3 regions of the Plantactinospora soyae genome follow, and region 1 is predicted to be linked to each of the others. Evidence: predicted binding sites of a transcription regulator. Region 1 holds the regulator's gene; each other region holds the start of a gene.
What was found. Region 1 encodes HrcA, which represses chaperone genes, less so after heat shock. Its sites were predicted from a motif close to GGTTNGCACNCTCNNNNNGAGNGTGCNAACC; they were not measured.

Region 2: the regulator HrcA is predicted to act here: its motif matches at 2,096-2,126, upstream of groL (chaperonin GroEL).
Region 3: the regulator HrcA is predicted to act here: its motif matches at 2,279-2,309, upstream of groES (co-chaperone GroES).

The regions. Positions count from the first base shown of each region.
Region 1 is NZ_JADBEB010000001.1:9,656,248-9,660,502, forward strand. It holds gene H4W31_RS42120 (16S rRNA (uracil(1498)-N(3))-methyltransferase) at 1-729, opposite strand, end outside; gene dnaJ (molecular chaperone DnaJ) at 849-1,985, opposite strand; gene hrcA (heat-inducible transcriptional repressor HrcA) at 2,052-3,074, opposite strand; gene H4W31_RS42135 (DUF4870 domain-containing protein) at 3,352-3,993, shown strand; gene hemW (radical SAM family heme chaperone HemW) at 4,053-4,255, opposite strand, start outside.
Region 2 is NZ_JADBEB010000001.1:60,378-64,632, forward strand. It holds gene H4W31_RS00225 (LacI family DNA-binding transcriptional regulator) at 1-202, opposite strand, end outside; gene groL (chaperonin GroEL) at 427-1,998, opposite strand; gene H4W31_RS44070 (carbohydrate-binding domain-containing protein) at 2,361-4,255, shown strand, end outside.
Region 3 is NZ_JADBEB010000001.1:790,062-794,316, forward strand. It holds gene groL (chaperonin GroEL) at 114-1,754, opposite strand; gene groES (co-chaperone GroES) at 1,833-2,147, opposite strand; partial or broken gene H4W31_RS03435 (THUMP-like domain-containing protein) at 2,396-3,595, shown strand; gene ybaK (Cys-tRNA(Pro) deacylase) at 3,731-4,210, shown strand.

The DNA of each region.
Region 1 (4,255 bases):
GCGGGCCGAGAGTACGGCGAGCGCGGCGACTCCGGCGGTCGAGGTCCGCAACACCTCGGTGCCGAGCCGTACCGGCACCGCCCCGGCCGAGGTCAGCGTCTCCAGTTCGGTGGGCGACACGCCACCCTCGGGGCCGACCACCAGCACGATCCCGCCGGTCGTCGGCAGGTCCACTGTGGCAAGTCGGGGTTCCGCCTCCTCGTGCAGGACGAAGCCAGCCGCCGCCCCGGTGATCCGTGCCGCGACCAGTCGGGTCGACTCGTCCGGTGCCGCCGCGGTTCCGGAGACCACCGGCAGCCAGGGCCGGCGGGCCTGCTTGGCCGCCTCCCGGGCGGTCGTCACCCACCGCTCACGCGCCCGGCCGCCCCGGTCGCCCCGCCACTGCGCGACGGAGCGCTCGGCCGCCCAGGGCACGATCTCGTCCGCCCCGACCTCGGTCATCGCCTGTACGGCCAGCTCGCCCCGATCGCCCTTGGCGATGCCCTGTACGACGACGAGCCTCGGGTCGGGCGGCTCGACGTACCGCCGGGTGGTGACGGAGGCCGTCAGGGTGCCCCGGCCGACGGCGGTGACGACGGCGGTGGCCGTGCCGCCGCGCCCGTCGGCGAGCAGCAGTTCCTCGCCGGTACGCAGTCGTTGTACGGTCGCCGCGTGGTGCCCCTCCGGGCCGTCGAGGGTGACGACGTCATCGGAGGGTAGCGACTCGACCAGGAACAACGGCGCACTCACGGCGAGCAGGTTAGCTCACCGGGGCGTGGCCGTACCCGGGAAGTGGCCCCGACGCGAACCGGCCCGCCGGCCGGACTGGTCGTCCGGTCACGGTCGGCGGGCCGGTCCGGCCGCTGTCGTCAGGCGTGGCCGTTGAAGGCGTCGCGCATCCGGGAGAAGAAGCCGCCCTGCTTGCTCAGCTCGGCGACCTCCTCGCCCCGGGTCTTGGCGAAGTCCCGCAGCATCCGTTCCTGGTCGGCGTCGAGTTTCGTGGGCGTCCGGACGTCGAGGTGGACGTAGAGGTCACCCCGGCCGGTACCGCGCAGGTGCGGTACGCCCCGGGCCCGCAGCCGCAGCGTCGAGCCCGGCTGGGTCCCCGGCTTGACGTCGACCGGCTCGTCGCTGTCCAGCGTCTTGATGGTCAGTCGGGTGCCCAGCGCCGCCGCCGTCATCGGCACCGTCACCCGGCAGTGCAGGTCGTCGCCCTTGCGGGAGTAGACGTCGTGCGGTCGCTCGTGGATCTCGACGTACAGGTCTCCGGCGGTGCCGCCACCGGGGCCGACCTCGCCCTGCTGGGCCAGCCGGATCCGCATGCCGTCCTCGACCCCGGCCGGGATCTTGACGGTCAGCGAACGCCGGGTACGCACCCGGCCGTCACCGGCGCAGGTGGGGCAGGGGTGCGGGACGACCGTGCCGTAGCCCTGGCAGACGGTGCACGGCCGGGACGAGACGACCTGGCCGAGGAAGGTGCGCTGCACCGACTGCACCTCGCCCCGCCCGCCGCACGCCTCGCAGGTGGCGAGGTGGGTGCCCGCCGCCGTACCGGCGCCGGAGCAGGTGGTGCAGAGCACGGCGGTGTCCACCGCGATCGGTGCCTCGACCCCGAACGCCGTCTCCGGCAGGTCCAGTTCGAGCCGCAGGATGGCGTCGGCACCGGGCCGGGTACGGGGTCGCGGTCCCCGAGAGCCACCAGCGGCTCCGAAGAACGCGTCCATGATGTCCTGGAAGCCGACGAACGGTCCGCCGGCGCCCCCCGGGCCCGCGCCGGGGCCGCCGCCCGGAGCGAGCGGGTCCCCACCAAGATCGACAATCTGCCGCTTCTGGTCGTCGGAGAGGACCTCGTACGCGGCGTTGATGTCCTTGAACTTCTCGTGTGCCTCCGGATCCGGATTCACGTCCGGGTGGTACTGCCGCGCCAACTTCCGGTAGGCACGCTTGATCTCGTCGTCGGAGGCGTCCCGGCTGACGCCGAGAATCCCGTAGTAGTCCTTGGCCACTGCGTTCCGTGTCCTCATGTCTGTCTCGCGTTACCGTCCGCCGGTCGTCTCAGGTGAGCTTTGGGGTCAGTTCTGTGCCAGAACGTCGCCGACGTAGCGTGCCACGGCCCGCACCGTGGCGATGGTGCCCGGGTAGTCCATCCGGGTCGGGCCCAGCACGCCGAGGCCGCCGAGGATGGTCGCCCCCGGACCGTATCCGGTGCTGACCACCGAGGTGGCCCGGAGATTGTCTATCTCGTTCTCGTCGCCGATACGGACCTGGAGTGTGTTCGGTTCGACCTCACCGATCAGCTTGAGCAGGATGACCTCCTCCTCCAGCGCCTCGAGGATCGGTCGCAGCGAACCCTGGAAGTCGAGCAGCCCGCCACGGGCCAGGTTGGCGGTGCCGGCCAGGGCGATCCGCTCCTCGTGCCGCTCGACCAGGGTCTCCATCAGCACGGTGGCGAGGGTGGTCATCGCCGGGGACAGGCCCGGCGCCACCTCGTCGATCAGGGCCTGGACCAGCGGCGGGGTCTCGGCCAGCTTCTGGCCGCCGAGCCGCTCGTTCACCAGCCGGCGCAGGTCCGTCACGTCGTCGGCGCTGATCGGTGCCGGCAGTTCGACCAGGCGCTGCTCCACCCGGCCGGTGTCGGCGATCATGACGAGCATCAGCCGGGTCGTGGAGATCGGCACGAGTTCGAGATGCCGCACCGACGACCGGGCCAGGCTCGGGTACTGCACCACGGCCACCTGCCGGGTCAACTGGGCGAGCAGCCGCACCGTGCGGTGCACCACGTCGTCGAGGTCGACCGCGCCGATCATGAAGCGTTCGATCGCCCGGCGCTCGGCCGGGGTGAGCGGCTTGACCCGGGAGAGCCGGTCCACGAAGAGCCGGTAGCCGCGGTCGGTGGGCACCCGGCCGGCACTGGTGTGCGGCTGCCGGATGTAGCCCTCCTCCTCCAGCACGGCCATGTCGTTGCGGACGGTGGCCGGGGACACTCCGAGCTGGTGGCGCTCGACCAGCGCCTTGCTGCCGACCGGTTCCTGGGTGGCGACGTAGTCCTCCACGATCGCGCGCAGCACGTCGAGCTTGCGGTCGTCGAGACCCATCCTCACCTCCCTGCGACGCCCCGGCCCCGGCACCGATACGGCCGGGGCGGCCACGACGGTCGGGCCACGGTTTCCCTGGCACTCGACTGTAGCGAGTGCCAGTCTACGACCAAGGTGTACCGGACGCGATGATCGTTTGGAAGGGCTGCCTGAGCCCGGACAACAGGCTTGCCCGGACACCCTACCCCGGCGGACCTAACAGGCACGGTCGGCTATTGTCCAGATCCGATCGTGGGCGTGGCTGGCGTCACTTGATCCGGGCCCCTACCGTGGCCCCATGACTGAACCACCTCGCCCTCCCGGAGACTACGGCCCGGGTGGTCCGCCACACGATCCGTACTCGCCGGGCGCTCAGCCGCCGACCTCCGGCGGTGGCGCATATCCTCCGCCGACCTCCGGCGGCGGTGCGTACCCCCCGCAGGACGGTTATCCCCCGCAGGACGGTTACCCCCCACAAGGTGGTTACCCGCAGGGTGGTTACCCCCCACAGGGTGGTTACCCGCAGGGCGGCTATCCGCAGGGCGGTTACCCGCCACCCGGTGGCCAGTACGGCGGCCCGGCTCCGGCCGGCTACGCCAACAGCGACGACAAGACCTGGTCCCTGGTCGCCCACTTCGGCGGCGCCGCCGGCGCCTTCGTCGGCGGTGGCGCGGGTGGCTGGATCGCCCCACTGATCGCGTTGCTGGTCCGCGGCAAGGAGTCGCCGACGGCTCGGGCCCACGCGCTGGCGGCCCTCAACTTCCATATCCTCTGGTCGATCATCGCGATCGTCGGTTACATCCTGATCTGCGTCTTCATCGGCATCCTGGTCGTGCTTGCCGCATGGCTCATCGCCTCGATCTTCGGACTCATCGCCGGGCTCAAGGCGGTCAACGGCGAGCTGTACAAGTATCCGATGTCGATCAATATGATCAAGTAGCCAGATCCTCGTCGTGCTGGCGGGGGCCCGGGCGACCGGTCTCCCGCCGCCCCTCGAGGTCAGGGCAGCAGGTCCCGGACGACCGCGTCGGCGAGCAGTCGCCCGCGCAGGGTGAGCACGGCCTGCCCCGAGTCGTACGCCGCCCCGTCCAGCAGTCCGGCGTCGCGGGCCCGGTCCGCACCCGCCCGACCCGGGTCGTCCAGGACCGTCAACGGCAGTCCGGCGGACAACCGCAGCCGCAGCATCACGTCCTCGACCCGCT
Region 2 (4,255 bases), 9.6 Mb from region 1:
CGTGCCGGCCCTCGGCAAGGGACCGGCCGAGCTGGTTCGGGGTGAAGTTCAGCTCCTCGACCGCCGCCCTGACCCGGGCCCGGGTCGCCTCGGTGACGAGGCTGGAGTCGCGCAGCGCGCGGGAGACCGTCGCGATGGAGACGCCGGCGTGCCGGGCCACCTCGTAGATGGTGACCGACTTTGGCTTTGAAAGCGCTTTCATTGCCACGACGGCGGCGTTACCCACGCCGGATCGACCACAAACGATGGCGATCCCGCTTTTCTTCATCCGCGTCTTCGGGCATCCGACCACGGGGCAGCCGCGCGCGAGATCGAACAGTTCGATCCGTGGAGTCGGGACCGGCCAGTACGGCGGGCAGCCGTACTGGCCGGTCCCGATCCGGGTCTGACCCGGAGGTCGTCGCCCGGTGATCCGGCGCCGGGTGGTTACGGCTTGTCGGCGATGAGTACCTCGGTGGTGAGGAACAGCGCGGCGATCGAGGCGGCGTTCTGCAACGCCGAACGGGTCACCTTGGCCGGTTCGACGATGCCGGCCTTGATCATGTCGACGTACTCGCCCGTGCTGGCGTTGAGGCCGTGACCGGGGGCGAGTGAGCTGACCTTCGCCACCACCACGGCACCCTCAAGGCCGGCGTTGTCCGCGATCTGCCGCAGCGGCGCGGTCAGCGCGAGGCGCACGATGTTCGCACCGGTGGCCTCGTCATCGACGAGGTCGAGCTTGTCGAAGGCCGTGACGGCAGCGTTGGCCAGGGCCACGCCACCCCCGGGCAGGAGGCCCTCCTCGATGGCGGCCCGGGCGTTGCGGACGGCATCCTCGATGCGGTGCTTGCGCTCCTTGAGTTCCACTTCGGTCGCCGCGCCGACCTTGATCACCGCGATGCCGCCGGCCAGCTTGGCCAGCCGCTCCTGTAGCTTCTCCCGGTCGTAGTCGGAGTCGCTCTTGTCGATCTCGGTACGGAGCTGGGCGACCCGGCCGGCGATCTGCTCCGCGCCACCGGCGCCGTCGACGATGGTGGTCTCGTCCTTGGTGGCGACCACCCTGCGGGCCCGGCCGAGCATGTCGAGGGTGACGTTCTCCAGCGTGAGACCCACCGCGCTGCTGACGACCTGAGCGTCGGTGAGGACGGCGAGATCGGCCAGCATGGCCGTACGGCGGTCACCGAAGCCGGGCGCCTTGACGGCCAGCGACGTGAACGTGCCACGGACCTGGTTGACGATCAGGGTGGCGAGGGCCTCTGCCTCGACGTCCTCGGCGATGATCACCAGCGGCTTGCTCGCCTGACTGACCTTCTCCAGGATCGGGAGCAGGTCGGTCAGGTTTGAGATCTTGTTCTCGACGAGCAGGAGGTACGGATCGTCGAGGACCGTTTCCAGCCGTTCGGTGTCGGTGGCGAAGTACGGCGAGATGTAGCCCTTGTCGAAGCGCATTCCCTCGGTGAGCTCGAGCTCCAGACCGAAGGCGTTGCTCTCCTCGACGGTGACGACGCCTTCCTTACCGACCTTGTCCATCGCCTCCGCGATGAGTTCACCGACACTGGAGTCGCCGGCGGAGATGGACGCCGTGGCCGCGATCTGTTCCCTGGTCTCGACCTCCTGGGCCTGGCCGCGCAGCGCCTCGGTCACCGCGGCCACGGCCTGCTCGATGCCCCGCTTGAGCGCGATCGGGTTCGCCCCGGCGGCGACGTTGCGCAGCCCCTCGCGCACCAGGGCCTGGGCCAGGACGGTGGCGGTCGTGGTGCCGTCGCCGGCCACGTCGTCGGTCTTCTTGGCGACCTCCTTGACCAGTTCGGCACCGAGCTTCTCGTACGGGTCGTCGAGTTCGATCTCCTTGGCGATGCTGACACCGTCGTTGGTGATCGTGGGCGTGCCCCACTTGCTGTCCAGTACGACGTTGCGGCCCCTCGGGCCGAGCGTCACCTTCACCGTGTCGGCGAGGACGTTCATGCCACGCTCGAGCCCACGACGGGCGTCTTCACCGAACACGATCAATTTGGCCATCTGCGTCGTCCTCTATTCGTCGTGCCGGTGATCAGCACCGTTCGGACCGACCTGCGATGACGTACGCGTACGCCCCACCAGAGGGCTCATCCCATTCGGCTGGCACTCGCGCTAGGCGAGTGCTAACTACGGTGTAGCACCCGCCGCCGGAGAGTGCAAGAAAACGAAGATCATCCGTCCCGTCCTCCGCGCCCGGCGGCCCGTCGCCCCGGGGACCTGCCCCGATCGCGCCAGAAGTGCTATACATAGACGAAGCTCGATGAGACCGAGGTCGTGCCCACCGCCCCACCTGGATCGCACCCTCGGCCGGTACCTCGCGATCAGCCCGGTACCTCGTGATCATCTGACCGGACAGGACGGCCATGAAACAGACCACGCGCAGCGGCGCGATCCCTGTCGGGCTCGTGGCGATCCTGCTCGTCAGCGCCGGCCCGGCCCACGCCCACAGCACCGGGTCACCGAACACCGGGGCTCGCACGACCGCGGCCCAGACCGCAGCGCGGGCAGCCGAGGCCGGCAGCACCGCCCACGACACCCGGGGCGGTCCCCCGACGAGCGCGGCCGCGATCGTCCCGATCACGTTGACCGGCGCCAGTGCCACCAGCACCAGCAGCGACGTCACGATCGTCGGCGGCGCCATCACGATCACCGCACCCGGCGAGTACGAGATCACCGGCACCCTTAACGACGGTTACCTGAACGTCGACACCCCGGACCCCGGGGTCGTACGGCTGATCCTCAACGGCGCGTCCCTCGCCAACTCCACCAACTCCCCGCTCCAGGTCGCCGACGCGGAGGAGGTCGTCGTCGTACTGGCCGACGGCTCCAGCAACCGGCTGTCGGACGCGACCCGGTACGTCTACCCCGACCCGGAGACGGACGAGCCGAACGCCGCCCTGTTCAGCAAGGTCGACCTGACCATCACCGGAAACGGGTCCCTGGCCGTACGCGGTAACGCCAACGACGGCATCGCCAGCAAGGACGGCCTGGTCATCGACGCGGGCACGATCGTGGTGGACGCGGTCGACGACGGCATCCGGGGCAAGGACCAGCTGCGGGTCGACGGTGGCAACGTCACCGTGACGGCCGGCGGTGACGGCCTCAAGTCAGACGACACCGAAGCCCCCAACGGCGCGGTGTCGATCACGAACGGTTCGGTGCGGGTCGGCGCGGGCGACGACGCCATCCACGGCGAGAACGCGCTGGACATCTCGGGCGGCACCGTCACCGTCACCAACTCCTTCGAGGCCCTGGAGGCCCTGCGGGTCACGATCAGCGGCGGCACCGTCAACGTCACGGCGAGCGACGACGCGATCAACGCCGTCCAGGAGGGGATCGACGAGTTCGCCGTGGCCCCGAACGCCTCGATCGTGGTCAGCGGCGGCACCGTGCTGGTCAACTCCAGCATCGACGGCTTCGACTCCAACGGCTCGGTCACGTTCTCCGGCGGAACCGTCGTGGTCAACGGCCCGGTCAGCGGCAGTCCCGGTGAGGGTGCGATCGACTCCAACGGCCCGGTCCGGTTCAACGGCGGCACCGTCTTCGCCGCCGGTTCGACGTCGATGGCGGTGATGTCCGTGCCGCCGACCTCCGGCCAGGGCTGGGCCGCCCCCAGATTCAGTGCCAACCAGAGCGCCAACTCGATAGTCCATCTCGTCTCCAACGGCCAGGTACTCGTCTCGTACCGGGCACCGAAGGCGTTCCGGGAGATGGTCTTCTCCTCGAACCGGGTCACCAACGGCCAGAGCTACGAGGTCTACCGGGGCGGCAGCATCAGCGGAACGATCCTCGGTGGCATGTCGACCAGCGGCAGCATCTCCGGCGCGACCCGGGTCATGACCGTCCAGGCCGGTACGTACAGCGGCGGCCTGGTCGGCTGGCCTCCGCCGACCGGTGGCCCCACGCCGCCGCCGACCGGCCCGACCTCACCCCCGCCCACCGGACCTGCGCCCACCGGCGCACCGGCCCGGGGCTGTACGGCGACGTACACGGTCACCAGCCAGTGGTCCGGAGGCTTCCAGGGCGACGTCAGGATCGTGGCCGGCTCGTCGGCAATCAGCGGCTGGCGGGTGACCTGGACGTTCGCCAACGGTCAGACCGTCAGCCAGACCTGGAACGCGACCCTGACCACCAGCGGCTCGACGGTGACCGCCGGCAACGTGTCCCACAACGGCACGCTCGGCGCCGGCGCCAGCACCACCTTCGGCTTCCTCGGATCGTGGAACGGCACCAACACCGCACCCACCACCCTGACCTG
Region 3 (4,255 bases), 8.9 Mb from region 1:
AAGATCCGCGTGAGCCGGGTACTTCTGGCGTCGTACCCGCCAGTCGAACCCGCTCACGCGGATCTCGCGTTTGACCAGGCGGTCCCGGCTACCAGGAGCCGGAACCGGGTGGATCAGAAGCCGGGACCGTGCTGGTGGCCGTGGCCGTGGCCGTGACCACCGGCGGCGGCCGGCTCGGCCTTCTCCGGCTTCTCCACGATCAGGGTCTCGGTGGTCAGCAGCAGACCGGCGATCGAGGCGGCGTTGGTGACCGCGTTGCGGGTCACCTTCACCGGGTCGATGATGCCGGCCTTGACCAGGTCGCGGTACTCGCCGACGGCGGCGTCGAGGCCGGTGCCCCACTTGCCGTCGACGACCTTCTGCACGACCACGTAGCCGTCGTGCCCGGCGTTCTGGGCGATCCAGCGCAGCGGCTCGACCAGCGCCTTACGGACGATCGAGACACCCACCTTCTCGTCGCCGGTGAATCCGAGGCCGTCGTCGAGCACCGAGGCGATCTGCGCCAGCGCGGCGCCACCACCCGGCACGGTGCCCTCCTCGACCGCGGCCTTGGTGGCGGCGATCGCGTCCTCGATGCGGTGCTTGCGCTCCTTCATCTCGACCTCGGTCGCCGCGCCCGCCTTGATCACCGCGATGCCACCGGAGAGCTTGGCCAGCCGCTCCGCCAGCTTCTCCCGGTCCCAGTCGGAGTCCGACGCCTCGATCTCCTTGCGGATCTGAGTGACCCGCTCGGTGACCTCGTTGTCCCGACCCCGGCCGTCGATGACGGTCGTGTTGTCCTTGTCGACCACCACGCGCCGGGCGCTGCCCAGCACCTCGAGGCCGACCGAGTCGAGCTTGTAGCCGAGCTCCGGAGCGACGACCTCGCCGCCGGTGATGATCGCCATGTCCTGCAGCATCGCCTTGCGGCGGTCGCCGAAGCCGGGCGCCTTCACCGCGCAGACCTTGACGGTCTTGCGGATCGAGTTGACCACCAGGGTGGAGAGCGCCTGCCCCTCCACGTCCTCCGCGATGATCAGCAGCGCCTTCCCCGTCTGGAGGACCTTCTCCAGCAGCGGCAGCAGCTCCTCGATCGAGGAGATCTTCTGGGTGGTGATCAGGATGTACGGGTCGTCGAGCACCGCCTCCTGCGCCTCGGTGTCCGTGACGAAGTTCGGCGAGATGAAGCCCTTGTCGAACTGCAGGCCCTCGGTGACCTCCAGCTCGGTGGCCAGGGTGGAGCCCTCCTCGACGGTGATCACACCGTCGCGGCCGACCCGCTCCATCGCCTCGGCGATCAGGTCACCGATGGTGGCGTCCTGCGCGGAGATCGTCGCGACGTGCGCGACCGACTCGCGGCTGCCCACCTCGACGGCCTTCTCCAGCAGCGCCGAGGAGATCTTCTCGGCGGCCGCGTCGACGCCGCGCTTGAGCCCGGCCGGGCCGGCACCGGCCGCGACGTTGCGCAGACCTTCCCGGACCATCGCCTGGGCGAGCACGGTGGCGGTGGTGGTCCCGTCGCCGGCGACGTCGTTGGTCTTCGTCGCCACCTCCTTGACCAGCTGCGCGCCAAGGTTCTCGTACGGGTTGGTGAGTTCGATCTCCTTGGCGATGGTCACACCATCGTTGGTGATCGTCGGTGCGCCGAACTTCTTGTCCAGGACGACGTTGCGCCCGCGTGGGCCGAGAGTGACCTTGACCGTGTCCGCGAGCGTGTTGACACCGTGCTCCAGCAGGTGCCGGGCGTCATCCGAGAAACTCAGAATCTTCGCCATCTGTTACAGGGTCCCTTCACGCAGCGCTGCCCCGGCCCGGCAGGGCCGGTCCGGGGCAGCGTCACTGAATCAGTCAGATCACTTCTCGATGACAGCGAGGACGTCGCGGGCGGAGAGCACCAGGTACTCCTCGCCGGCGTACTTGACCTCGGTGCCGCCGTACTTCGAGTAGAGGACCGTGTCGCCGACCTTGACGTCGACCGGGATCCGGTTTCCGTCGTCGTCGAAACGGCCGGGGCCGACAGCGAGGACAGTGCCCTCCTGCGGCTTCTCCTTGGCGGTGTCGGGGATCACGATGCCCGACGCCGTGGTCGTCTCAGCCTCATTCGCCTGGACCAGAATCCGGTCCTCGAGCGGCTTGATCGCAACCTTGGTCGCGGTAGTCACGGGCATACCCTCCTGGGGTATTGGGTTCTTTACCGGCCGGCGAGCCGACCAGCGTCAATCTGCCACATGCCACCGGGCGGGACCGTCGTCGCGGGTGCCGGTCCGCCTGGCGTTCAGCTCCCGGACACGGGCCCGAAAGCTGGCACCCTCGGTTTGAGAGTGCTAACCGCAGGTTATGCCGGCGGCTAGCACTCCGTCAAGGAGAGTGCCAACCCGACACGCCTGCCCGGGGTACCGGTGGGCACAATGCAGCGGTGGATTCCGACCAGCTCGCCGCGCTGCGTACCCCGGCGGGGGTGACCGCACTGGAAGCGGCCGGGAAGGTGGCCGGCGGCGACCCGCTGGTCGCGGCCGCCGCGCTGCGGTCGGCCGGGATACCGGCCGGGTTGGCCGCCGCCGCGCTGACCCAGGCCGAGCTGCGGCGCCGCGCGACAGCCAAGTTCGGCCCGGACGCCGCCGGGATGTTCTTCACCCGGGCCGGCCTGGAGCAGGCCACCCGGTCCGTGGTCGCGGACCGCCGGGCCGCCCGGCTGCGTGCCGCCGGGGCGCGCACGCTGGCCGACCTGGGTTGCGGCCTCGGCGCGGACGCGATCGCCGCCGCCCGGGCCGGCATCCGGGTGTACGGCGTGGAGGCCGACCCGGTCACCGCCGCGATGGCCGCCGCGAACGCCGGGGCGACCGGGCTGGCCGACCGGTTCACGGTGAGCCTCGGCGACGCCACCCGGTTCGACGTCACCGACTCCGACGGTGGACCGGTCGACGCGGTGTTCTGCGATCCGGCCCGACGGCGGGCCGGCACCGGTCGCCGGGTGTTCGACCCGGCCGCCTACTCCCCGCCCTGGAACTTCCTGCTCGGTCTCGCCGACCGGATCCCCCGGACGGTGTTCAAGGTCGCCCCCGGGATCGACCACGCGCTGCTGCCGCCCGGCGCCGAGGGCGAGTGGGTGAGCGTCGGCGGCGACCTGGTCGAGGCGACCGTCTGGTGCGGTCCGCTCGCCGCCGCGCCGCGCCGGGCCACCCTGCTGACCGGGTCGGCGGCGCACGAACTGACCGGCACCGGCACCGTACGCGCGCCGGTCGGCCCGCTCCGGCGTTACCTGTACGACCCGGACGGCGCCGTGGTCCGGTCCCACCTGGTCGCCGAGTTCGCCGCGACGGTCGACGGCACCCTCGCCGACCCGGACATCGCCTACGTCTACGCCGACTCCGCCCGGCCGACCCCGTTCGCCCGGTGCCTGGAGATCGTCGACTCGCTCCCCTTCTCGCTCAAGCGGCTCCGCACCCTGCTGCGCGGGCTCGGCATCGGCCGGGTCGAGATCCTGAAACGCGGTTCCGCGCTGGAGCCGGAGCGACTCCGTCGTGACCTGCGGCTGACCGGGACCGAACCGATCAGCCTGGTGCTGACCCGGATCGCCGACGCACCCGTGGTGCTGCTCTGCCGCCCCGTACCCGCACCCGGCCCGGGTACGCCCGACACCGGTCCGGCCGGAGCACCGCCGGGCGTGGGTACGGCCGGAGCACCGCCGGACGCCGGTACGGCCGGAGCACCGCCCGGCGCCGGTTCGGCCGAGCGGCGATAGGGTGCGAGGGTGGCGGGCAGGGGAACACCGGCGACGGCGCTGCTGGCGCGGCAGCGCGTACCGCACACCCTGCATCCGTACGACGTCGCGCCGGACACGCCCAACTACGGTGCCGAGGTGGCCGCCGCGCTCGGCGTACCTCCGGAACGGGTCTTCAAGTCGCTCGTCGCCGCCGTCGACGGCGTACTGACCGTGGCGGTCGTACCGGTCACCGGGGAACTGGACCTCAAGACGCTGGCGACGGCAGTGGGCGGCAAGCGGGCGACACTGGCCGACCGGACCCTCGCCGAGCGGACCACCGGCTATGTGCGCGGCGGCATCAGCCCGCTCGGCCAGCGCAAGACACTGCCCACGGTGGTGGACGCCTCCGCCGAACGCTTTCCGACGATCTACGTCTCGGCCGGCCGCCGGGGTCTGCAACTCGAACTCGACCCGGCGGACCTGATCCGGCTCACCACCGCCACCACCGCACCACTCGCCGCACCCTGACCCCCGGCACGCCCCGACCCCGCCGGATCGCGCCTCACCGCCGCC